DNA from 3 places in the Paraburkholderia sp. FW306-2-2C-D06C genome. Region 3 is predicted to be linked to each of the others. Evidence: riboswitches for the same ligand, from Rfam matches in the RefSeq annotation. Region 3 holds a riboswitch; each other region holds the start of a gene.
The links. A riboswitch is a leader RNA that binds a small molecule or an ion and turns the genes downstream of it on or off. The one in region 3 is predicted to bind cobalamin.

Region 1 (7,627 bases), on a different contig from region 3:
TGCCGTTCTAAATAAGGTCCCCGCCTTAGCCGCTAGGCCGGCATCCTGAACCGGGGGTTCAGAATTGGTCGCAGTTAGCAGCACTTCGGGTACATCAGACAGAGTGACGCGCACACCCGTGCTACAAATTTCCACAACCGTGCACATGGCATTGGTTCAAGGAATATATGACCTTGGCGAACCAGGCAGGGAAGCTAAACCGATGAAGCTAAAACGATGGAACTCAAACGTTCGCGCGAGTCTTTGCTCATGCACTCCGCTTGAATCCGCGGCCGATCTCAGGCACGGCCACTAGACACTTACTGCATGCTGTACTGCTGAATCACAGTACCTAGCTGTTCATTCATTTGACGCATTGTACGCCGGATTTCCTCAGCGGGAAATGCTTCTCCGTGTCTCACGCTCGTTTGCAGCTTAAGCAGTTCCGATGCCAGCGACAGCGCAGCCATTACGGCAATGCGGTCCGTGCCGCGCACGTTGCTGTGATTGCGGATCTTCGACATTTCAGCGTCTACGCGCGCCACCGCTTCGAGCAGCGCCGCTTCGGTTTCCGGCGAGCAGGCGAGACGATACGGCACGCCGAGAATCGATACTTCGATCTGCTTCGTGGTCATGCATTTTCTCCGTGGCGGGTGGCGGCGCTGTCCGCTTCGACCTCGTGTTGTTCGGGTTCGAGCAGATCGAGCTGATTGTCAGGCTCGGCCTGTGCGCGTGCCCGCGGCAGTTTTTCGAGAATCGCATTCAGGCGCACCTGTGCGTCGTCGATCTTTGCCGACAGCGCGTCGCGTTCCGCTTGCAGCGTATCGCGTTCCTCGCGCAGCAACGCGAGTTCGGTACGCGTGGCTTCCGCTTCAGCGCGCGTTCGGGCGAGCTGCTCTTCGAGCGCGAGCCGCGCTTCATTGTGGCGCTGGCTGATCGCAATCAGCTTGCCGATATTTTGTGAGAGTGATTCGAGTTCGGTGAGCATGTGCTGCGTCCTCTAAAGACATCGCATTTTAGCGCGGAATGTCGCAGGTTCCGACAATTGTCTCGTTTCGAGACGTAACAACCTCGCTTTGTGCAGGCTTTTATCGGCCTCATGACGAAAAACTGCGCCTGCATCGGACAATAACCTGCACTTAACAGAACGGATCGAGCAAGGATTAACCATTCTTGACGGGCCTCGAGGGCGCTCCTAAACTGGCCGCACTTTGGTGCCCGCGCGTGCTTTTCGACAGGGCGCGCAGTTAAACGGGAAGCAGGGCGCGACGTTCGCCTGAACGCGCCAGCCTGCGCTGCCCCCGCAACGGTAAGCGACCGCATGTCGTCATGCAAGTCGATCCCGATCGCGTGTTCGAAGCTGAACATGCGAGTGTGCCACTGCGCGTCACGCGTGAGAAGGCGGGATCGATGTGTCGCCAGCCCGGATACCGGCCAGAGGGAGAGATCCGTCCAGCGCAAATTCGTAGCAAGCGCGGGCGTCTCGTCACGCATCGTCCACCCAATCGTTGGTGTCGATCGACGGTGTGCGAGTCGATTCGGTCAGCCTCGGCGCACCGCAACTTGCGCAGATTCCGCTCGATCAGGTCGACCACGTCGAAGTGGTGAACGGCAATGTGTCCGCGTCATACGGCTCGGGCGCGATCGGCGGCGTCGTGCAGGTGTTCATGAAAGACGGCGGCGATCATCCGCCGCGTTTCAGTTTCTCGGTGGGCTACGGCAGTTATCACACGCAGACGCAACAGGCCGGCGTGAACGGCGCGTTGGACAAAGACGGCAAGACCACCTTCAGCATCTCGCTCGCGCGCTCGAAAGACGACGGCTTCTCATCGCTCAAACCAGCCCAGGCGCCCAACGCAAATCCGAATCCGAACGGCTATCTGAACGAGAGCATCTCCGCCTCGCTGCGCCACAAGTTCAATGACAAGTGGGACGCAGGCATCACATATTTCCAGTCGAACGGCAACAATAGCTACGACAACGCGTACGGCGTGCCGACCGATCTGAACAACCTCTACACCAAAGTGCGGCAGATGTCGGCGTTCGCCAGTGGCAAGGTGACCGGCTGGTGGACCACCCACTTCATCGTCTCCGAAGGCGACGATCGCAGCGTGTCGAACACCAACGGCATCTACAACGGCCGCTTCGATACCGACAATCGCCAGTACACATGGCAGAACGATTTCGCGCTCGCCGCGCAGCAGAAGCTGCAGGTCGGCTACGAGCATCTCGATCAGAGCCTCGATTCGGATACGTTTGCGGCGCCCGACCGGCATGTGAATTCGGGCTTCGTCGGCTATAGCGGGCGCTTTGGGCGCAATCAGATTCAGGCCAACGTACGGCGCGATCAGTATTCCGATTTCGGCGCAGCGAACAGTTACTATCTCGGCTACGGTTTCGACATCGCCGAGCATTGGAAGGTGAGCGCAAGCTATTCGGATGCGTTTCGCGCGCCGAGCTTCGACGATCTGTACTATCCGATCAGCGGCAATCCGTCGATCCAGCCGGAGCGCAGTCATTCGATCGAAGCAGCGTTGCAGTATGCGTCGAATGTGCTGGGCGTGATGCGCCTGAGCGCGTTCCAGACGCGCAATTCGAATCTGATCGACTACCATCAGGTGACGCCCGGCATCTATCTGGCGGAGAACGTCGGTCATGCGAAGGTGCAGGGGCTCGAAGGATCGTGGAGCGGTCATGTCGGCAGGACGGATGTGCGTGCGTCGGTGACGCTGCAAAATCCCGTCGACCTCGACAGCGATGTCGACCTTGTGCGGCGTGCGCGGCGTTTCGCGTCGCTAGCGGTGAATCGCAATATTGCGGGGTGGCGTGTCGGCGGCGAGTGGATCGTCAGCGGCGCGCGCGACGATAGCAGCGGCAAGCTCGGCGGTTACGGTGTGGTGAATCTGTCCGCGCGCTACGACATCACGAAAGCGTGGTACGTGGCTGCGCAAATCCAGAACCTGTTGAACAAGGACTATGAAACGGCCTACTCGTATAACTCGCCGCGGCGCGGTGCGTATGTCACGGTCGGTTGGCAGCAGCAGTGACGGGCGCGCCTGCGTGAGATCGCGCGGATGAACCGCGGCTCGGGTCCGAGGGTCGCGACGGCGATGCCCATCATGAGCGCGAAGCGTGCGGCCGCGATCTGGCTCGCGCTCGCCGTGCTCGCGCTGATCGTGCTGATGGCGTCGCTCGCGCTCGGCAGCGTGCCGCTCGCGCCCGCGCGCGTGCTGGCGGCGCTCGTGCCTTCGCCCGCGGCATCGGCGGATCTCGCGGGCGAAATCGTGCGGACATTGCGTCTGCCGCGCGCGCTGGCCGGCTTCGCGTGCGGCGCGCTGCTCGCGTTGGCCGGCGCGCTGTTGCAGGTGCTGCTGCGCAATCCGCTGGCCGAGCCATACGTGTTGGGCGTTTCGGGCGGTGCGGCGACTTTTGCGCTGGTCGCGATGATCGCCGGTTGCGCGTGGTGGATCGTCGATGCCAGCGCGTTCGCGGGCGCGTTCGTGTCGATCCTGCTGGTGCTCGGTCTTGCGCGCCGCGAGTTGTGGCGGGGCGAGCCGCAGGACACGTCGCCGCGCTTGCTGCTGACCGGCGCGGTGATCGCGGCCGGCTGGGGCGCAGTCATCACGCTGCTGCTCAACCTTGCGCCTGAAAATCGTCTGCGCGGCATGCTGTTCTGGCTGACCGGCGACCTCAACGGCGGCGCACTGCCATGGGCCGCGCTCGCCGCGCTCTTCGTCGTGCTGATCGCGATCGTGCCCGCTGCGCCGCGGCTCAATGTGCTGCTGCGAGGCGATGCGGCCGCGCAGGCGCTCGGCGTCGCGGTGATGCCGCTGCGCCTGCGTGTCTATCTGGTGGCGTCGCTGGCGGCGGCCGCGGCGGTGACGACAGCGGGCACCATCGGCTTTGTCGGCCTGGTGGTGCCGCATATGCTGCGGCTCGCGTTCGGCAACGATCAGCGCATGCTGTTGCCGGCCGCCGCGCTCGGTGGCGGTGTCGCGGTGATGGGCGCGGACCTGATCGCGCGCACGGTCATTGCGCCGGCGCAATTGCCGGTCGGCGTGATTACCTCGATCGTCGGCGTGCCGGTGTTTTTGTGGATGCTGCTGCGCAGGCGCCGATGATGCAGGCACGCCACTCCGCCCATGCCGCGCTCAGCGCGCAACGCCTGACGTTGCGCGCCGGCTCGCGAACGCTGCTCGATGCGTTCACGCATACGTTCTACGCAGGCGAGATCTGGTGCGTCGCCGGCCCGAACGGCGCGGGCAAGACGACGCTGATCGCGACGCTCGCCGGCCTCTCGCATCCGGCGGCGGGGCACGTCGAGCTCGACGGCGCGCGTCTCGCCGACTGGCAACCGCTGCCGCTCGCACAGCGTCGCGCGTTGATGCCGCAGAGCACGCACGATGCGTTCAGCGCGAGCGTGCTCGATATCGTGATGCTCAACCGCTTTCCGCATCTGACCGGCTGGGGCTGGGAACGCGCCGCTGACCGCGCCGCCGCGCATGACGCGCTGGATGCGCTGGGCCTCGCCGAATTCGCGGCGCGCGACGTGCTGTCGCTGTCGGGCGGCGAACGGCAACGCGTCGCGCTGGCCGCGGTGTTGTGCCAGCAGGCGCCGTTGTTGCTGCTCGACGAACCGCTGTCGCATCTCGATCTGCATCATCAGATCGATTGCCTCGATGCGTTGACCGCCTGGACACGCGAGCCTGGGCGTACAGTCATGTTTTCGTGTCACGACCTGAATCTGGCGCGCCGCTTCGCGACGCATGCGCTGCTGCTCGACGGCGCCGGCGGCGCCTATGCCGGGCCGGTGCATGACGTGCTGACGCCGGCGCTGACGAGCCGTGCATTTGGGTACCCGTTGGTTCTGATTCGCGACGGCGAGCATGAGGCGTTGATTCCCGCGCCGCGCCCGCGTCACGAATCGCCTGGCGGTGATGACACGCGGGCAAGCTAAGCGCTTCATAAGCGTTTCATAATCGTTTCAAAAAAACATTCTCTCTTCCGAAAAACGTCTATGACTTCTTTGCCAGGTTTGCTGCAATTGCCCGAGGTCGAGCCGCTCGATCAAACGTTGCGCGCCGAACTGCAACACATCATCGATACCAAAACCAAGCCGCCCGGCAGCCTCGGCCGGCTCGAGACGCTGGCGCGTCAAATGGGTCTGATCCAGCGCACCACGCGTCCTACGGTCGAACGTCCGGCGATGATCGTGTTCGCCGGCGACCACGGTATCGCCGACGAAGGCGTGAGTCCTTATCCGCAAGCCGTGACCGCGCAGATGGTCGCCAACTTTCTCTCGGGAGGCGCGGCGATCAATGCATTGAGCCGCGTCGCCGGCGTCGAGCTCGAGGTGGTCAATGCGGGGATCGCGACGCCGTTGCCGTCCAGTGAAGGCCTGATCGACATTCCGGTCGCGTCCGGCACCCGCAACTTCGCGCACGAACCGGCGATGACGCATGACCAGGCGCTCGCCGCGATGCAAGCGGGCGCCGCTCGCGTGCGCCATCACGCGGCGCTCGGCAGCAACGTGATCGGCTTCGGCGAGATGGGGATTGCGAATACGTCGTCGGCTGCGTGCTTGATGAGCCGCCTGTGCGGCGTGCCGATCGACGAATGCGTCGGCCGCGGCACTGGTCTCGACAACGCGGGCCTGGCGAAAAAGCGCAACGTGCTTGCCTCGGCGCTCGCGCGCCACGCTGTCTCCGCGGCTCCGCTCGACGTGCTCGCCACGTTCGGCGGTTTCGAAATCGCGATGATGGCGGGCGCGTATCTCGCTGCCGCCGAAGCGCGTATGACGATCCTCGTCGACGGTTTCATCGCGACTTCGGCGCTGCTGGTCGCCGATGCGTTCGCGCCCAACGTGCGCGAGTATTGCGTGTTCGCGCATGCGTCGAACGAAGCGGGGCATCGGCGCATGCTCGACCATTTCGGCGCGCTGCCGTTGTTGTCGCTCGATATGCGTCTCGGCGAAGGCACGGGCGCGGCGCTCGCGGTGCCGCTGCTGCGCGCTGCCGTTGCGTTCGTCAACGAGATGGCGAGCTTCGAATCGGCCGGCGTCGCCAATCGCGATGCTTAAGCGAGCTTGCAATACGTGGCCTTGCGATGGGTGGCCTTGCGATAGGTGGCCTCGCAATAAGCCGCCTCGCCGGATCGCAGGCTCGGCCCGCCCATGAATCCGCTCGCGGAACTGCGCTACTTCTTCACGGCGCTCGGCTATTTCACGCGTGTGCCGGTGCCGCGCTGGGTCGGCTACGAGCCGCACTACCTGAACGCGGCGGCGCGCTATTTTCCGCTCGTGGGCGTGCTGATCGGCGGCTTGAGCGCGCTGGTCTATCTCGCGGCGTTGCGCGTGTTTCCGGCGGGCGTGGCAGTGCTGCTCTCGATGGCCGCGTCGCTGCTCGTCACCGGCGCGTTTCACGAAGACGGTCTGGCCGATTGCGTCGATGCGTTCGGTGGCGCCTATACGCGTGACGACGTGCTGCGCATCATGCGTGATTCACGCATCGGTGCATTCGGCGCTATCGCGCTTGTGATCGCGCTGGCATTGAAGTGGCAAGCGCTCGCCGCCATGCCGCCGATGCGCGCGGCAAGTCTGATGATTGCGGCGCATGCGGCCAGCCGCGCGTGCGCGATCAGCTATCTCGCCACGCTCGACTATGTGCGTGCCGAAGGCAAAGCCAGGCCGGTCGCGCAACGCCTGAGCGGTTCCGCGTTGATCTGCGCGGCGGTGTCCGGCTTGCCGTGGCTGCTCTGGCCGAGCTGGCGCGACGGGCCCGACTGGCGATTCGCGTGCGTCACATTCGCTGTATTGGCGGCGCTGCGTTTTGCTATGGGCCGTTATTTCGTCAGACGCATCGGCGGGTACACCGGCGACTGCCTGGGCTTTGCGCAACAGATTTTTGAATTGAGCATCTACCTCGTGGGGCTTGCATGGATATCGTCCTGATCCGCCATCCCGCCGTCGCGCTCGATGCAGGCGTGTGTTATGGCCATAGCGACGTGGCGCTTGCCGAGGATGTAGAGGTGTCCGCGATCGAGCTGGCCTTGAAACTCGCGACCTTGCAGGTGCCGCCGCCGCGCGTCTTGATGTCGAGTCCGCTGACACGCTGCGCGTCCCTCGCCGCTGCAATGGCGAACGATTTCGGCTGCGCGCTCAGTCACGACGACCGCCTGAAGGAAATGAACTTCGGCGCCTGGGAGCAGCAGCGCTGGGATGCCATCGATCGTGCGTTGCTCGACGAGTGGGCGGCGAACTTCGAACATGCGCGAGCGCATGGCGGCGAGAGTGTCGCGCAATTCGCCGCGCGGGTGCGCGCGTGGTTCGAGGCATTCGCGCAGACGCGCGAGTTGACGCCGGCGTATGTCGTCACGCATGCGGGCGTGATTCGCGTGATTGCGTCGCTGGTGCTGGATGTGCCGGTGGAGCGCTGTCTGAACTGGTCGCTGGGAATGGCCGGGATCGTCTGGCTGCGCCGGGACGATGACGCGCAGCAATGGTCGCTGGTGAGGTGGAATGCTTGAGTGCCGCGCCTGGGGCAGCTTGTCGCCTCCCGGCGGCCGGACACGCTAGCCGGTTGATATACTATTCGCGCCACTTTTTCTGAAATTTGTCGCGAAAAACCTTATTCGTGCCACTCCAATCATT
Region 2 (7,627 bases), on a different contig from region 3:
GCCGTGCCCCATACCGAGAGCCCGATAGCGCGCGGGTAGTCGCCGTTTTCCTGCAAATGCCGCTCGATGAGCTGCTGTGCGGATTTCAAGCCGAGCGACCACGCCGCTTGCGTCGGAATCGCGCGCGTATCGACCGAATAGAAGTTGCGGCCGGTCGGCAGCACGTCGGGCCGTCCACGCGAGGGCGAACCGCTCGGCCCCGGCGGTACGAAGCGCCCTTCGAGACCGCGCTTCAGATGCCGCATTTCTTGCGGCCCGCATGCGTCGAGCCGCGGCAGGACGTCGGCACGCAAGCGCTCGATCACACGTTCGGCTTGCGGCAAGGTTCCCGCCGCGGGCGCCAATGCATCAGTTTCATCGCCACACGCGCCGCGCAGCATCCCGGCCGCCAACAACTCCAGACGCTCGCGCGTGTCGCCGCAGTGCCGCCACGGCGCATCGCTCACGCGCTGCAAAACGTCGGGACGCGGTCCATCCCACGCCGCAGACCAATCCACCGACAGCGGATCGAACCGATGATCCACCCGCAGATCGCGCGCCAACGCATCGATCAAACCGGCTCTTTCAGCCTGCCCGTCGCCAACCGGGAAACGCCCCAACGCCAGCAACGTATCGCGCCGCTGCACGCCTTCCGGCGAACGCCCGAAGGTGTGCAAACCATCGCGAATCTGCGCTTCCTTCAACTCGCACAGCCACGCATCGACGCGCGTCAGCAGCACGTCCTCGGCATCTTGCCCGTCCGGCGCCGCAAGACTCAGCTCTTCATGCAGCCGATGCTCCACGATGGTCGCGAGAATCGTGCGCCTCAAGAGCTTCGCGCGGCGCGGGTCGACCATCAGCGCTTCATAGTATTCGTCGACCTGGCGCTCGAGATCCTGCAACGGCCCATAGCTTTCGGCGCGCGTGAGCGGCGGCATCAGGTGGTCGATAATGACGGCCTGCGCGCGGCGCTTGGCCTGGCTGCCCTCGCCCGGATCGTTGACGATGAACGGATAGAGATGCGGCAGCGGCCCAAGAATCAGATCGGGCCAGCACGCATCGCTCAGCGCGACACTCTTGCCCGGCAGCCATTCGAGGTTGCCATGCTTGCCGACGTGCACGACCGCGTCGATGCCGAACTGATGGCGCAGCCAGAAATAGAACGCGAGATAGGCATGCGGCGGCACGAGATCGGCGTCGTGATAGCTCGCATAATCGCCCTGTTCGCGCGAGCGCGATGGTTGAATGCCGACGAACACATGTCCGCAGCGCCAGCCCGCGATCATGAAACGGCCGCGCCGCAGCGTCGGGTCCCGCTCAGGCGAGCCCCAGCGCGCGTTCAATGCGTCGCGCGCTTCGGCAGGCAGCCGGTTGAAATACGAAAGATAGTCGTCGAGTGCGAGGCTTTGCAGCGCGGGCCGCAAGTCGCGCACGACGGGGTCGTTGGTGACGCCTTCGGTCAGCTTCTTCAACAGCGCGTCGCCGTCAGCGGGCAATTCGCTCAAACGATAGCCTTCGTCGCGCAGCATCGACAGGATGCCGACCACCGACGCCGGCGTATCGAGCCCCACGCCATTGCCGATGCGCCCTTCGCTCATAGGGTAGTTGGCGAGAATCAGCGCGAGTTTCTTGTCGGCGTTGTCGAGCGTGCGCAGACGGCACCAGCGGCGGCTCAGTTCAGCGAGAAAACCGACACGTTCGAGGTCCGGCTGATAGCGGACCACATCGACTTCCGTGTGCGGACAACGATAGGCGAGCCCCTTGAAACTGATCGCCCGTGTGATGATGCGGCCGTCCACTTCCGGCAGCGCGATATGCATCGCGATATCGCGCGAGTTGAGGCCTTGATTGTCCTTGAGCCAGTCTTCGCGATTGCCGCCGCTCAGGATCACCTGCATGACCGGCGCGTCGCCGGCCAGCGCGAGCGGCTCGGGGTCGTCGATCGCCGACGCGGCAAACGCGGTCGTGTTCAGAACCAGCGAGACATCATGTTGCGCGCACAACCGCTGCACGACTTCGCGGCTCATCGCATCTTTCAGCGAGGTAATCGCAATCGGCAGCGGATTCAAACCCTGCGTTTCGAGCGCGGCGATCAGCGCGTCGAACACGGCTGTGTTGGCCGCCTGCAAGTGCGCTTTGTAGAACAGGATCGCGGCAACCGGCGCATCCTCGCTCCAGCGCGCCTGCCAGTCGGCCATCGTCGGCGTATCGCGCTCGGGATGGTAGAGCGTTGCGGCAGGCAACGCGCGCGGCGGTGCGGGTTCATGCCCCCAGCCGACCGCACGATACGCAATGCAGCGCAGGAACGCCTCGGCATTCTGCGCGCCGCCTTCGCGCAGATAACGCCATAGCTGATGGCACAGTTCGGCATCCGCCGTGCTGCGCGCAAGCAGATTCGGATCTTCCTGCAAATCGCCGGAGAACATCGCCAGTGTCTGCTTCCTGCGCCCGGCGAGCGCGACCACCTGCTCGATCCCGTAAGGCCAGTACGCCTCGCCGCCGAGGTGATCCACGACCACGACGCGCGCATGCTGCAGCACGTCCTCGACATAGAAATCGACCGACGCCGGTTGCCGCAAATAAGTGACATTCGCGAGCCGCACGCTCGGGAAATCGGCACCCAAACGAGGAAACACGCTGGCGAGCAGCGACAGCGTCGTATCGGCGGAGCTAAGCACCACGATATCGGCGGGCTGCTGATCGATACGGATCACGCCCTGGGTATCGTCGACAAAACCGCCCGGCGTAGTGCGCAGCAGATGCATGATCGATTACGCCTGTTGCGGTTCGGCGCTCGACACAACCCGCAATGCAGCGCCCAGTGCAGCATCGAACGCGCGTTGCAGCGTAGCCTGATCCAGGTCCTCGCCGATCAGCACGAAGCGGCTCTGCCGACCCTCGCCGATTTCGCCGATTTCGCCGATTTCGCCGGGTTGCCAGCGACGATCGAAGTAGCTGTCGAAACGGCGCCCCACGCCTTGAATCACGAGCCGCATCAATGCGCCCGGCAACGCCGCAAAACCTTTGACGCGGTAAATCGTATGCGTTTCGACCAGCCCTTGCAGCGCGGCGATCACCGCTTCACGCGACGGCGCGCTCGCGTGCACCACGACAGAATCGAATTCGTCGTGATGGTGATCGGCGTCGTCGGCCGAACCGTGGTGGTCGTGGCGCAAGTGGATCGTTTCTTCGGAGGCGGCTTCGAGGCCGAGCAACGTGTGCAGATCGAGCTGGCCCATCTGTGCGCGCACGATCTTCACTTGCGGCGGAATCTCTTCACGGATCGCGGTCTCGACAGCGCTTTGCTGTTCATCGTCGAGCAAATCCGTTTTGTTCAGAATCACCAGATCGGCCGCCGACAGCTGATCCTCGAACAGTTCGTGCAGCGGCGATTCGTGATCGAGATTCGGATCGGCCTTGCGCTGCGCATCGACAGCGAGCGGGTTGTCGGCGAACTGGCCGCTCGCCGCGGCGGGGCCGTCCACCACAGTCACCACCGCGTCGACGGTGAAGCTGCTCTTGATCTGCGGCCAGTTGAAGGCCTGCACCAGCGGCTTAGGCAGTGCAAGACCGGAGGTTTCGATCAGCACGTGATCGATCTGCTCGCGGCGCTCGACGAGCTTTTCCATCACCGGGAAAAACTCTTCCTGCACCGTGCAGCACAGGCAGCCGTTCGCGAGTTCATACAGTTGCCCCTCGGTTTCGACGCCGTTCTCATCGCAACCGATCCCGCAACCCTTGAGGATTTCACCGTCGATGCCGAGTTCGCCGAACTCGTTGACGATCACCGCAATGCGCTTGCCGCCCGCATGCTGAAGAATATGCCGCAGCAGCGTGGTCTTGCCGCTGCCGAGAAAGCCCGTCACGATGGTGACGGGGATCCTGCGCATTTGAGTTTGCATCGTTGGTTCCATCCGAAGAAGTTGCGCGTTCACACGCCGGCGGTCCGGGTCTGGTTCGGGTCGGGTTCGGGTCCGAATGCGCTCGAGTCCAGGACAAACCAGCGCCAGGCAGGCAAACACGAAAACGGAACACAGATACGACAGCGGGGACGAAAAGCGGCGTTGCCGCGGCAACAGAGAACGAGGTCATGAACGAGCCACCGCATCCCCGCGGCGTTCATCCGTCATATTCTGGCCGGTATCCGGGCTGGCGAAAGCGCCGCTTCACCTTCCCGCGCGAGTGATTTCTCGCCCAGTGGTCATATGCCGACGCGGCCTTGCGCGTGGACATCGAAGCCGGCTCCGCGGCGCTGGAGAACGCATCCAGGCGCCGCTTTTCGCTTACCGTTGCGGGGGCAGCACAGGTTGACCCGGTCCATAGCAGGCGGGCGCCCTGTTTCCCGTTTAACTGCATGCGCACGAGCGCGCACACGAGCACCAAAGTGCGTGCGAGTGTAGGCCCGCGGCCCCGCGCCGTCAAGGAAGCGCGACAGGAAGCGCGGGCCGCGCCGGGGTCTTGCCGCGCGCGCCGGCGCGGGCCGCCGTGTGCTATCGTATGCGCGCGTTTGGTGCCCGCACATGCGTTCGCATGTGCAGTTAAACGGGAAACAGGCCGCGCTCGATTGCGCTCAACCTGTGCTGTCCCCGCAACGGTAAGCGACCTGCGGCGCTGGGTTCAATCCTGTCGCGCCGCGCATGCGTTTTCGATGCCACTGTCTGACGATTCAGGACGGGAAGGCAAAGCGCATGAGGCCGCCAGCCCGGATACCGGCCAGACGCGGAGGCGGCGAATGTCACGCCGCCGGCCGCCTGAATCCGCGAGGGACGGATGTGAAGGCGCTGAAGCATGACGTAATACGAACGCCCGCTTGCGATTTCGATGAAAATGCGGCGAGCGGCGTTGCCGTTGTGCGTAATCTGTCGCACCGCATGAGTTCTATTTCCGCCTGGGCCGTCTGCATGGCTCGCCTGTTTCCACTTGTCACGACATGGGGCGCGCCATGCACGCCGCGATGAGCCGCGCGTGGCTGATCGGCGCCGGCCCCGGCGACGTCGAACTGATGACGCTCAAGGCGACGCGCGCATTGGCGCAGGCCGACGTGGTACTGGTCGACGATCTGGTGAATCCCGAAGTGCTGCAATTCGCGCGCGCCGACGCGCTGGTCGTTCATGTCGGCAAACGTGGCGGGCATCCGTCGACGCCGCAGGCCGACATCGTCGCGCAGATGCTCGAACATGTGCAGGCCGGGCGCAGTGTCGCACGCCTGAAAGGCGGCGATCCGTTCGTATTCGGCCGCGGCGGCGAAGAGCAGCAGGCGCTGCATGCGGCGGGCATCGAGGTGGAAGTCGTCAACGGCATCACGGCGGGCATCGCGGCGCCCGCGGCGATCGGCATTCCGGTCACGCATCGCGAATACGCGCAGGGCGTGGTGTTCGTCACCGGACACGGCGCCGGCAGCGGCGAGCCGGATTGGGCGGCGCTCGTCGCGACGCGGATGACGCTGGTGATCTACATGGGCATGCGGCGGCTCAACGATATCGCCGGCACGTTGCTCGCGGCAGGCATGAGCGCCGATACGCCCTGTGCCGCGATCGAATTCGCGACACGTCCTGAACAAAGACATGCGCTCGCGCCACTTGGCGGCCTGGCCGACGCAGTCGCGCGCGCCGGTCTTGGCTCGCCGGCGATCGTGGTGATCGGCGGGGTGGCGTCGCTGGCGCTCGCGCGGGCCGCGGCGAATGCCGACGCAGCAGGGGCGCGATGAAAACGCTGACGGTCGGCATCGGTTGCCGCTTGCATAGTTCGGCTGAACAGATCGAGGCAGCCGTGCGCGCGGCGCTCGGCACTCATACACACGATGAAATCAGCGCAGTTGCCAGCATCGACGTCAAGGCCCACGAAGCGGGTCTGCTCGAATTCTGCGCACGGCACGCGCTACCGTTGAAACTGTTCAGCCGCGAGCAGATTGCCGCCTTGCCCGTGGCGGAGACTGAACCTTCGGCGGCGACACGCGAACATCTCGGCGTGGACGGCGTCTGCGAACCCTGCGCGTTGCTGGCCGCAGGTTCGAAATCCGCTGCAGCCGGGGCGCACCTCATCGTGCGCAAAACCGTACTCGACGGCGTCACCGTAGCGATCGCTTCGACCGCTCACGCCGGCATCGACCCCACCCACCACGACTCCAACGAACAGGACCTTCCATGAAGACCGATCCCGAATCGCATCAGCGCATGACCGAGCGCCGGCGCGAAGGCCACGAGAAAAAGCAGGCCGCCGCCACCGTCGAAAAAGGTCTGCTGATCGTCAACACCGGCACCGGCAAAGGCAAGACCACAGCCGCGTTCGGCATGGCCGTGCGGGTGCTCGGACACGGCATGCGTCTGGGCGTCGTGCAGTTCATCAAAGGCGCGCTGCATACCTCGGAGCGCGACTTCCTCGGCGCAATCGCCAATTGCGATTTCGTCACGATGGGCGACGGCTATACGTGGAACACGCAAAACCGCGACGCCGACATCGCCACTGCGCGCAAAGGCTGGGACGAAGCGCGCCGCATGATCGAGAGCGGCGACTACCAGATGGTGATCCTCGACGAATTGAATACGGTGCTGAAGTACGAATACCTGCCGCTCGACGAAGTGCTGTCCGTCCTGAACGCGCGTGCGGAAATGCTGCACGTGGTGGTGACCGGCCGTCACGCGCCGGACGCGTTGATCGAAGCCGCCGACCTCGTCACCGAAATGCGCATCGTCAAGCATCCGTATCGCGAGCAAGGCGTGAAAGCGCAGCGCGGCGTGGAGTTCTAAGCGATGTCCGCGCCCCCCAAGGGGACTTCCTTCGGGGCGTGCCCCGCCCTGTTCATTAGCGCGCCGGCTTCGGGTCAAGGCAAGACCACGATCACCGCGGGTCTGGCGCGCTACCATCGGCGGCTGGGGCGGCGTGTGCGCGTATTCAAGACCGGTCCCGACTTTCTCGACCCGATGATACTGGCGCAAGCCAGCGGCGCGCCGGTCCTGTCGCTCGATCTCTGGATGGTGGGCGAAGCGGCATGCCGCAATCTGCTCGCGCAAGCGGCGGCCGAAGCCGATCTGATCCTGATCGAAGGCGTAATGGGCCTGTTCGACGGCACGCCGAGCAGCGCCGATCTGGCAACCGTATTCGGCGTGCCGGTACTGGCTGTGATTTCAGCGAAGGCGATGGCGCAGACCTTCGGCGCGGTGGCCTTCGGTCTCGCGCAATTCAGGCCGCAACTGCCGTTTTACGGCGTGCTCGCCAATCGCGTCGGTTCTTCAAGGCACGCGCGGATGCTCGAAGAATCGCTGCCGCCCGGTATGCGCTGGTGCGGCTACATCGCCGGCAACGACGAAATCGAGTTGCCCGACCGCCATCTCGGCCTGCATCAAGCTGCGGAGATCGACGATCTGCACACACGTCTGGATCGAGCCGCCGATGCGCTCGCGCAAACCGCGCTGGCTGAATTGCCGCCGCCGGTCGAATTCGGCGAAGCTGTCCAGGAAGCGTTGCCGCGCCTTCTGGAAGGCAAGCGGATCGCCATCGCACGCGATGCGGCGTTCTCGTTCATCTACCCAGCCAACGTCACGCTCTTGCAAACACTCGGCGCGCACGTCGAATACTTTTCGCCGCTCGCCGACGATGCCTTACCGGACCAGACCGACGCCCTGTACCTCCCGGGCGGCTATCCCGAACT
Region 3 (7,627 bases):
GCGCGTGATCCCGGGCGTGTCCGATCTGTCTGCGCAGCTGAGCGGGCTGGCGTCGCTCGAGGTCCAGCATGCGCAACTGTTGCAGACGCTGGGTGTCGCATCGCTGGGCGAAGCGCAGGCGCGTCACGAGCAGTGGAAGACGCTCGTCGCGCAGCAGAAAAGCCAGGCGAAGATTCTCGACGTGCACGCGCCGCATGGCGTCGACGCGTTGCGCGCCGCCCTGGCTTCGGCAGCCGTGCGATTGCAGACATCGAACGAACGTCTGGCGACGTTGCCCGATGTTTCCGCCGCGCCGCCGCTCGACGACGCACGCCGCGCTGCCGACATCGCCCGCGATGCGCTGGAAACCGCCAGAAAAGTGCTGGCGCGGGCCGCGGAAACCAGAACGACCGCCACGGCCACCGCTGATTCGCTCGCTGGGCAGTTGCAGCGCAAAGAGGCGCAACTGAACGACGCCGCGTTCTGCCGCAGCCGTGCGCTCTGGCAAACGAAAATCGTCGAGCAACGCGTGCAGGTCGAGGCGTTGAAAAAGCAGCTCGCAGGACGCGAGCGCGAGCTGGAGGCGGTACGCCTGGATGACCCTGCCGCCGAGGTGAAACGCTACCGGGCATCTGCCGAACTCGCACGCAGCGAACAGCACGAGCGGCAATTGCGGATCGCTCAATTGCGCAGTCAACTCGAAACAGTCGGCGCGTCGGGACTCGGCGAGCGTCTCGCTGCTGTGCGAGCCGCGGTGGAGCAGGCCACGCGGCGCAAGGACGAACTGAGCTTGCGCGCAAGCGCGTTGAGTTTGCTCGATGAAGTGCTGGTCGACGAACGCGATGCGGCGGTGGCGCAACTGCGCGCGCCGCTGACCGAACGTCTCGGGCATTATCTGAAGCGGATTTTCCCGCAGTCGACGATCGCGCTCGGCGACGATCTGAGTCCCGCGACCCTCGATCGCAACGGTCGCGCCGATACGCTCGACGCGTTGAGCTTCGGCACCCGCGAACAGCTCGGCATACTCACGCGGCTGGCGTACGCGGATCTGCTGAAGGCGTCCGGCCGCCCGACGTTACTGATGCTCGACGACGCCGCGGTGCACACCGACGCCGCGCGGCGCGATGCGATCAAACGTGCGCTGATCGACGCGGCGACACGTCACCAGATCCTGGTGTTCACGTGCCATCCGGAGCTTTGGGACGATCTCGGTGTGAGGCAGCGGGCGATTGATGATTTGAAGGTGGCGGCTTGAGGGGCGCGGTGGTCAGGGGCGTGACGTGCGCCGCGGTAAGCCTTGAGGGCGCCCGTCGATTCACTCATACCAGCGCGGCGTATAAACCCACTCGCCGGACTGCCCGTCATCACGAGCAACCCCCCGCGTCGTCGACGACCCGACGATCACCATCGTCCGCATATCCACATCCGGCGAGCGAAGTTCGCCGAGCGTGGTCGAACGCAGCGTGCCGCCGGGCCTGCCGACATCGCGCCCGAGCACCACTTTCGTAGCCGCCGCGCGATATTCCCGCACGATATCCAGCGCCTTATCAAACTGCCACGGTCGTGCGCGAGAAATCGGGTTGTAGAACGCCATCACGAGATCCGCTTCGGCCGCGTGCCTGAGGCGCTTTTCGATGATCGTCCACGGCTTGAGGTTGTCGGATAGCGACAGCATGCAGAAGTCATGTCCCAACGGCGCGCCGGCTTGCGCCGCCGTGGCCATTGCCGCCGACACACCCGGCACGATCGAGAGCTCGACGGCGGCCCAGTCGGCGTTCTCCGCGCCGTCCAGCGCTTCGAGCACGGCAGCCGCCATCGCGAACACGCCGGGATCGCCCGACGACACCATCGCCACCGAACGTCCCGCGCTCGCCAGTTCGAACGCATGACGCGCGCGTTGCATTTCCTCGCGATTGTCCGTGCCGTGCACGCGCTGATCGGCGCGCAGCGGGCCGGCCATCTTCACGTAGGTGTCGTAGCCGAGGATGTCGGTCGCCTCGTCGAGCGCCGTGCGCGCCGCGGGCACCATCAGATCGGCGCTGCCGGGACCGAGGCCGATCACCGTGAGGCGGCCACGCGCACGGCCAATGCTCGCGGGGTCGATAGCAAGCGGCGCCAATGCCAGCGCGATGCCGGCATCCGCGTCGTCGTGCAGCGTTTCGTAGGGGATGCGCAGCGCGGCGTGTAGTAAGTTACTCGGCGGCTCGCCGTCTTCCGGACGCGTCTGAGCGAACCGTAACGGCACATTCAAACTCGCGGCCGTTTCGGCCAGCGCCGGGTCGGTCATCCGCCCGGACGAAGCCAGCAGCGCCGCAAGAGAAAGCGTGGCGAGGCCATGCGTGTCCAATGCTTCACGCACACGCCCGGCGATCTGTGCGCCCGAACCCGAACCCGACCCCGTGACCGCCGCCACCACGCTTCGCGGATGAATCACCAACTCATCGGTCCGGCCATCCCACGCGCGCGGCGTCACCCGAATCGCGAGACGCGCCGAGCCCGAACGTGGCAGTTGCGCGTCGTCGAGCCACGGCGCTTCGCCTTCGATGCGGGTGCTTTCGCCGGCCAGCAGATCCGACACGAAACGCTTGCCTTGCGCGAGATCGGCGAGCGCATAGCCTTCGGGCGGATTGAGCACGCACGTGCCGAAGCGCAGTTCGCCGCTCGTCGTGATCGCCGGCGGTACGGCCAGCGCCGCAGCGATTTCGCGCGCCATCAGATTGACGCCCGCGAGTCCGCCGAGCAACGGCACGACCGCGCTGCCGTCTTCGGCGACGGCCAGCACCGGCGGCTCGACGCCCTTGTTCGACAGCAGCGGCGCGACGCAACGAATCACGATGCCGGTTGCGCACAGCGCGACGATCGGCGTGCCGCGCGCATACAGCGCGCGCAGGTGCGCGCCGAGTTCGGCGTACGAGACGTCGGCTTCGACGCGTCCCTGTAAAGCGTGCACCTGTGCGCCGGCATAGAGCGCCTGCACGCGCCGCGCGGTCGCCAGCGCGCCCGTGCCGAGAATCACGATCGCGGGCGGCGTCATCCTTGCCATTTTTCCCCCGGCACCACGAGCAGCGAAAAATACGGCGACGCCATCGGATCGACTTCCGCGAGCGGCACGATGCGCTGGTTGCCCATCGTCGCGCGTTCGACGTAGAGCGCGCGATCCGCGAGACCGAGTTCGCCCAGCACGCGCCGCACCTTGTCGAAATTGCGGCCGAGTTTCATCACGACGGCGGCGTCGGCATCGGCGAGACGGCGGCGCAATTCGTCTTCGGGCAACACGCCGGAGAGCACCGACAGACTTTGATTGCGATACACCAGCGGCGAGCCGAGCACGGCTGCGCCGCCGAGCATCGAGCACACGCCCGGCACCACTTCGGCTTCGAAGCGCGCGGCGAGCCGGTCGTGCAGATACATGTACGAGCCGTAGAAAAAGGGATCGCCTTCGCAGATCACCGCGACGTCGCGGCCTGCGTCGAGATGGGCAGCGACGACTTCGGCGGCGGTGTCGTAGAAGTCGGCAATGATCGCTTCATACGACAGCGGCGGTTCGAGCGCTTCGGTCGTGACCGGATAGACGAGCGGCAGATGCTGTTGCGCGTCGTGCAAATGCGCTTCGATGATGCTGAACGCGTTGCCTTTCTTGCCCTTCGCGACGAAGTACGCAACCACCGGCGCGGCCTTCAGCAGACGCAGCGCTTTCAGCGTGATCAATTCCGGGTCGCCGGGGCCGACCCCGAGTCCGAACAAACGTCCTTGCACGCTCATTTACTCGACCTCCGTAGCCAACGCATTGACGGCGGCGGCGGCCATCGCGCTGCCGCCGCGTCGTCCGTGGACCACCACGTAGGGCACGCCGCGGCTGTCTTCGGCAAGCATGGCTTTCGACTCCGCCGCGCCGACAAAGCCGACCGGAAAGCCGAGGATGAGTGCGGGCTTCGGCGCGCCGGCGTCGAGCATGTCGAGCAGATGAAACAGGGCAGTCGGCGCATTGCCGATCACGACGACGCCGCCGGCCAGATGCGGACGCCACAATTCGAGCGCGGCGGCCGATCGCGTGTTGCCGAGTTCGCGCGCCAGCGACGGCACGTCCCTGTGCGTCAGCGTGCAGATCACTTCGTTGTTCGCGGGCAGGCGCGCCCGCGTGATGCCTTGCGCGACCATGCCTGCGTCGCACAGAATCGGCGCGCCTTGCGCCAGCGCCGTGCGGCCCGCGGTGCCTGCACCCGCGGAGAAAGCCAGATCGTCGATCACGTCGACCATTCCGCAGGCGTGGATCACGCGCACCGCGAGTTTCTCGAGGTCGGCGGGAATGCGCGACAGATCGGCCTCGGCGCGAATCGTCGCGAAAGATTGGCGATAGATCTCCTGACCGTCGCGAATGTAATCAAGCATCTAAAGGGCTCCGGGCCAATTGTTCGAGCATGTCGGCGGCCTGTTCGATCGTCAGTTGGGGCGCGACGCAGCGGCCGAAATCCGGCGAGGCGTCGCGTCGATACAGGTCGTAGGTGCCGGGCGCCACGGCCAGCAACGTGTACGGCGCGCAATGCGCGGCCGCGCACGAGCGCGGGCAGCCGCTCAGATGGACGTCGACGCCGTCGGGCAGGCGGGCGGCTAGCCGCAGCGCGTCGGCTTTGGTGTCGGCGGGACTTTTTACGCAGCCGGTCGAGCCGGCGCAAGCGATCAAACGTGCGATGGGCTGCGCGCGATCGCAGGCAAGGCCTAATGCTTCCAGTTCGGCAAGCACGGCCGGCACGGCCTTCGAGGCGATATCGGGCAGCAGCACACTTTGCCAGGGCGTCATGCGCAGCGTGCCGTTGCTGTGCTGGCGCGCTAGCGCGGCGAGGCCGCGCAGCGTCGCGGCGTCGAGGCGTCCGAGCGGCGGCTGGCCGCCCACGTGCCACGTTCCCGCGACGCGTTGAGCGTGCGCGCCGAGCCGCAACGCGGCATCGGCGGGCGCGCCGCGATGCCAGTCGGCGAGCGACGCGTCGCGCGACAGCGGGAAATCGGCATACGTTTGGGCACGCTGCAATACTGCGTCGGCGGAATGCGTGGCGAGCAGATGGCGCATGCGGGTGGCGTCGGCGGCGGCCAGATCGAGGAACGTGTGCAGAAGCGCGCGGACCAGCTGAACGACTTCCGAAGGCAAGACGGTGGCGAGGGCGCGTGTGCCGGTCGCGACCGGGTCTGGCGACGCGCCGAACGAGCCGTCGCCAGCCGCGTGCGCGGCAACATGCGCGGCCGCCGCATTGGCCGCCGTAGGCGGACATCCCGCCAGGCCAAAGACGAACCGCACACCGTCGCTCGCCGACGTCGCCGCGAGCCAGACGTCATGCGGATGGTCGAGCCTCGCAAGGCGCTCGCCGCCGTCCAGCAGCAACGCGAATTTCGGCGATAGCGCCGCAAAACGCGCTTCGCTTTGCAGCAGCGCGAGAAGCCCGGCGGTCAGCGACGTGGTGTCGTACAGCGCGGACGAATCGCGTCCCGCGGCGGGGCTGACCATCACGTTGCGGATATCGTCAGCGGCGCATGCCGACAATACTGCCGCCGCATCCATGCCGCTGCTCGCCGGAGCCGGCCCGAGACCGGCTGCCACCAGAGCCTCGATCAACGCCGCTTCGTGCCCGGGCCGCACGCCGCGCACTTGCAGATTCGCCCGGTTGGTCACTTCAATCACGCTGGCGGCGTGCCGCTCGCTCGCCTCGGCGATCGCGGCAGCCTGCGCGGCGCTCAATGCGCCACCGGGCAATTTGATCCGGCAAATCCCGCCGTCGCGCGCGGCGACGATGCGCAACAGCCCCGGACAAGCCGAAGGCCGCGGCGCAACGGCAGCGGTAGATAAAGCAGCGGAGGGCGCAGCGTGATTCAAGACGGACACCGGGTTTAGCGTCGCGCGACGGCCCGGGCAACCCACCCAAAGCGGGCATGGCTGCGGCATCGGTACACCCCGCCCGATGCAGGCTGGCACGAACAATCTCGCCGGCAGGTCTCCTGGCTGGCAGGTCACGGTCCGCCGCTGCCTTCCCGGTCGAACCAGTGGCGCGGAGCGCAGGCGGACTCGCTGCATACAGTTGCGGGGGCAGCCACAGTGGCACTGTGTTCCCTCTTCGGCCCCGAAGGGCACCGGCGGCTGTATTATGCCTTTTTTCGAACCGCACAACGAGGCTGGACGCTTTGATCGGCGTGGCACAGCGCATTATTTGAAGATACGGAATGAGGATGGATGCATGTCGGCGTGGCTGACCGTGGTGGGCATAGGCGATGACGGCTTCGCCGGCTTGGGGCGGCCCGCGCGGCGCGCTTTGCTGGAAGCGTCGGTGGTGTACGGCGGCGAGCGCCATCTGGCGATGCTGCCCGCGCGACTTGGCGCGCGCCGCGCCGCGTGGCCGCGTCCGTTCGATCTCGCGCCTTTGCTGGCGGAGCGCGCCACCCCCGTGTGCGTGCTGGCGAGCGGCGACCCGATGCTGTTCGGCGTCGGCGCGACGCTGGCGCGGCAGCTGCCGGCCGGCGAGTTGCGGGTGTTGCCGGCGCCGTCGTCGCTGTCGCTGGCCGCGGCGCGGCTCGGCTGGCCCTTGCAGGACGTCGCGACGGTCTCGCTGGTGGGCCGGCCGCTGGCGACGCTGAACGCCCATCTGCACGACGGCGCGCGCGTGTTCGTGCTGAGCGCGGACGGCGGCACGCCCGCGGCGCTCGCCGGCTTGCTGAACGCGCGCGGCTTCGGCGCGACCCGGATGATCGTGCTGGAACACCTGGGCGGCGAGTTGGAACGCCGGATCGACGGCCGCGCCAATCAATGGCCGGCGGGCGACGTGGCGGCGCTGAATCTGATCGCGCTCGAATGCCGCGCCACGGAAGGCGCGCCGCGTTTGCCGCTGACCTGCGGCTTACCCGACGACGCGTTTCGCCACGACGGCCAGTTGACCAAACGCGACGTGCGCGCGATCACGCTGGCGCGCCTCGCGCCCACGCCCGGCGAATTGCTGTGGGATGTCGGCGCGGGCAGCGGTTCGATCGGCATCGAATGGATGCGCGTGCATCCGGCGTGCCGCGCGATCGCGATCGAGCGGCATGCGGAGCGCCAGCGTTTCATCGAACACAATCGCGATGCGTTGGGCGTGCCGGGTCTGCAACTCGTGGCGGGCCGCGCGCCTGAAGCGCTGGACGGACTGCCGGCGCCGGATGCGGTGTTCATCGGCGGCGGCGTGACGGCGCCGGGCGTGCTGGATGCCTGCTGGGCGCGCCTGCGTGAGGGCGGCCGGCTGGTTGCCAATGCCGTGACCTTGCAAGGCGAGGCGGCGCTGATGACGTGGCGCGCCCAGCATGGCGGCACGCTCACGCGCATTGCGCTCGCCGACGCGCAACCGCTCGGCGGCTTCGACACCTGGCGTCAGGCATTGCCGATCACGCTGCTCGACGTGACCAGGCCCGCCGGCGATGCCGCGCGCCACAAGCATCGGCAACCGTAATGCGCGACGAAACACCCGAACAACCCGCGCGGCTGCGCAGCGGCTACACGACCGGCTGTTGTGCCACCGCGACGTCGCTCGCGGCGGCGCGTCTGCTGCTCACGGGCATCGTCAGCGAGGTCGCGGAAATCGTGTTGCCCAAGGGCCAGCTTGTGCCGATGCCGCTGGTGTTCTGCCGTCTGACCGCC

Region 1: linked by a shared signal. The riboswitch ahead of AC3WLT_RS06595 (TonB-dependent receptor domain-containing protein) and the one ahead of AC3WLT_RS19435 (ferredoxin-like domain-containing protein) in region 3 are both predicted to bind cobalamin.
Region 2: linked by a shared signal. The riboswitch ahead of cobA (uroporphyrinogen-III C-methyltransferase) and the one ahead of AC3WLT_RS19435 (ferredoxin-like domain-containing protein) in region 3 are both predicted to bind cobalamin.

What each region holds. Positions count from the first base shown of each region.
Region 1 covers NZ_JBYSWU010000006.1:113,955-121,581, reverse strand. Annotated here, with positions in the region: RNA gene ssrS (6S RNA) at 14-195, opposite strand; gene AC3WLT_RS06605 (cell division protein ZapA) at 300-614, opposite strand; gene AC3WLT_RS06600 (ATPase) at 611-967, opposite strand; cobalamin riboswitch at 1,175-1,432, shown strand; partial or broken gene AC3WLT_RS06595 (TonB-dependent receptor domain-containing protein) at 1,464-3,026, shown strand; gene AC3WLT_RS06590 (FecCD family ABC transporter permease) at 3,054-4,100, shown strand; gene AC3WLT_RS06585 (ABC transporter ATP-binding protein) at 4,097-4,936, shown strand; gene cobT (nicotinate-nucleotide--dimethylbenzimidazole phosphoribosyltransferase) at 4,997-6,058, shown strand; gene AC3WLT_RS06575 (adenosylcobinamide-GDP ribazoletransferase) at 6,152-6,928, shown strand; gene cobC (alpha-ribazole phosphatase) at 6,913-7,503, shown strand.
Region 2 covers NZ_JBYSWU010000037.1:4,247-11,873, forward strand. Annotated here, with positions in the region: gene cobN (cobaltochelatase subunit CobN) at 1-2,744, opposite strand, end outside; gene cobW (cobalamin biosynthesis protein CobW) at 2,751-3,881, opposite strand; cobalamin riboswitch at 4,098-4,378, opposite strand; cobalamin riboswitch at 4,471-4,711, shown strand; gene cobA (uroporphyrinogen-III C-methyltransferase) at 4,934-5,686, shown strand; gene AC3WLT_RS24615 (cobalamin biosynthesis protein) at 5,683-6,126, shown strand; gene cobO (cob(I)yrinic acid a,c-diamide adenosyltransferase) at 6,123-6,725, shown strand; gene AC3WLT_RS24625 (cobyrinic acid a,c-diamide synthase CobB) at 6,729-7,627, shown strand, end outside.
Region 3 covers NZ_JBYSWU010000024.1:72,089-79,715, forward strand. Annotated here, with positions in the region: gene AC3WLT_RS19415 (AAA family ATPase) at 1-1,234, shown strand, start outside; gene cobJ (precorrin-3B C(17)-methyltransferase) at 1,295-3,013, opposite strand; gene AC3WLT_RS19425 (precorrin-2 C(20)-methyltransferase) at 3,010-3,741, opposite strand; gene AC3WLT_RS19430 (precorrin-8X methylmutase) at 3,742-4,368, opposite strand; gene AC3WLT_RS19435 (ferredoxin-like domain-containing protein) at 4,361-5,851, opposite strand; cobalamin riboswitch at 5,938-6,116, opposite strand; gene cbiE (precorrin-6y C5,15-methyltransferase (decarboxylating) subunit CbiE) at 6,201-7,439, shown strand; partial or broken gene AC3WLT_RS19445 (cobalt-precorrin-5B (C(1))-methyltransferase) at 7,439-7,627, shown strand, end outside.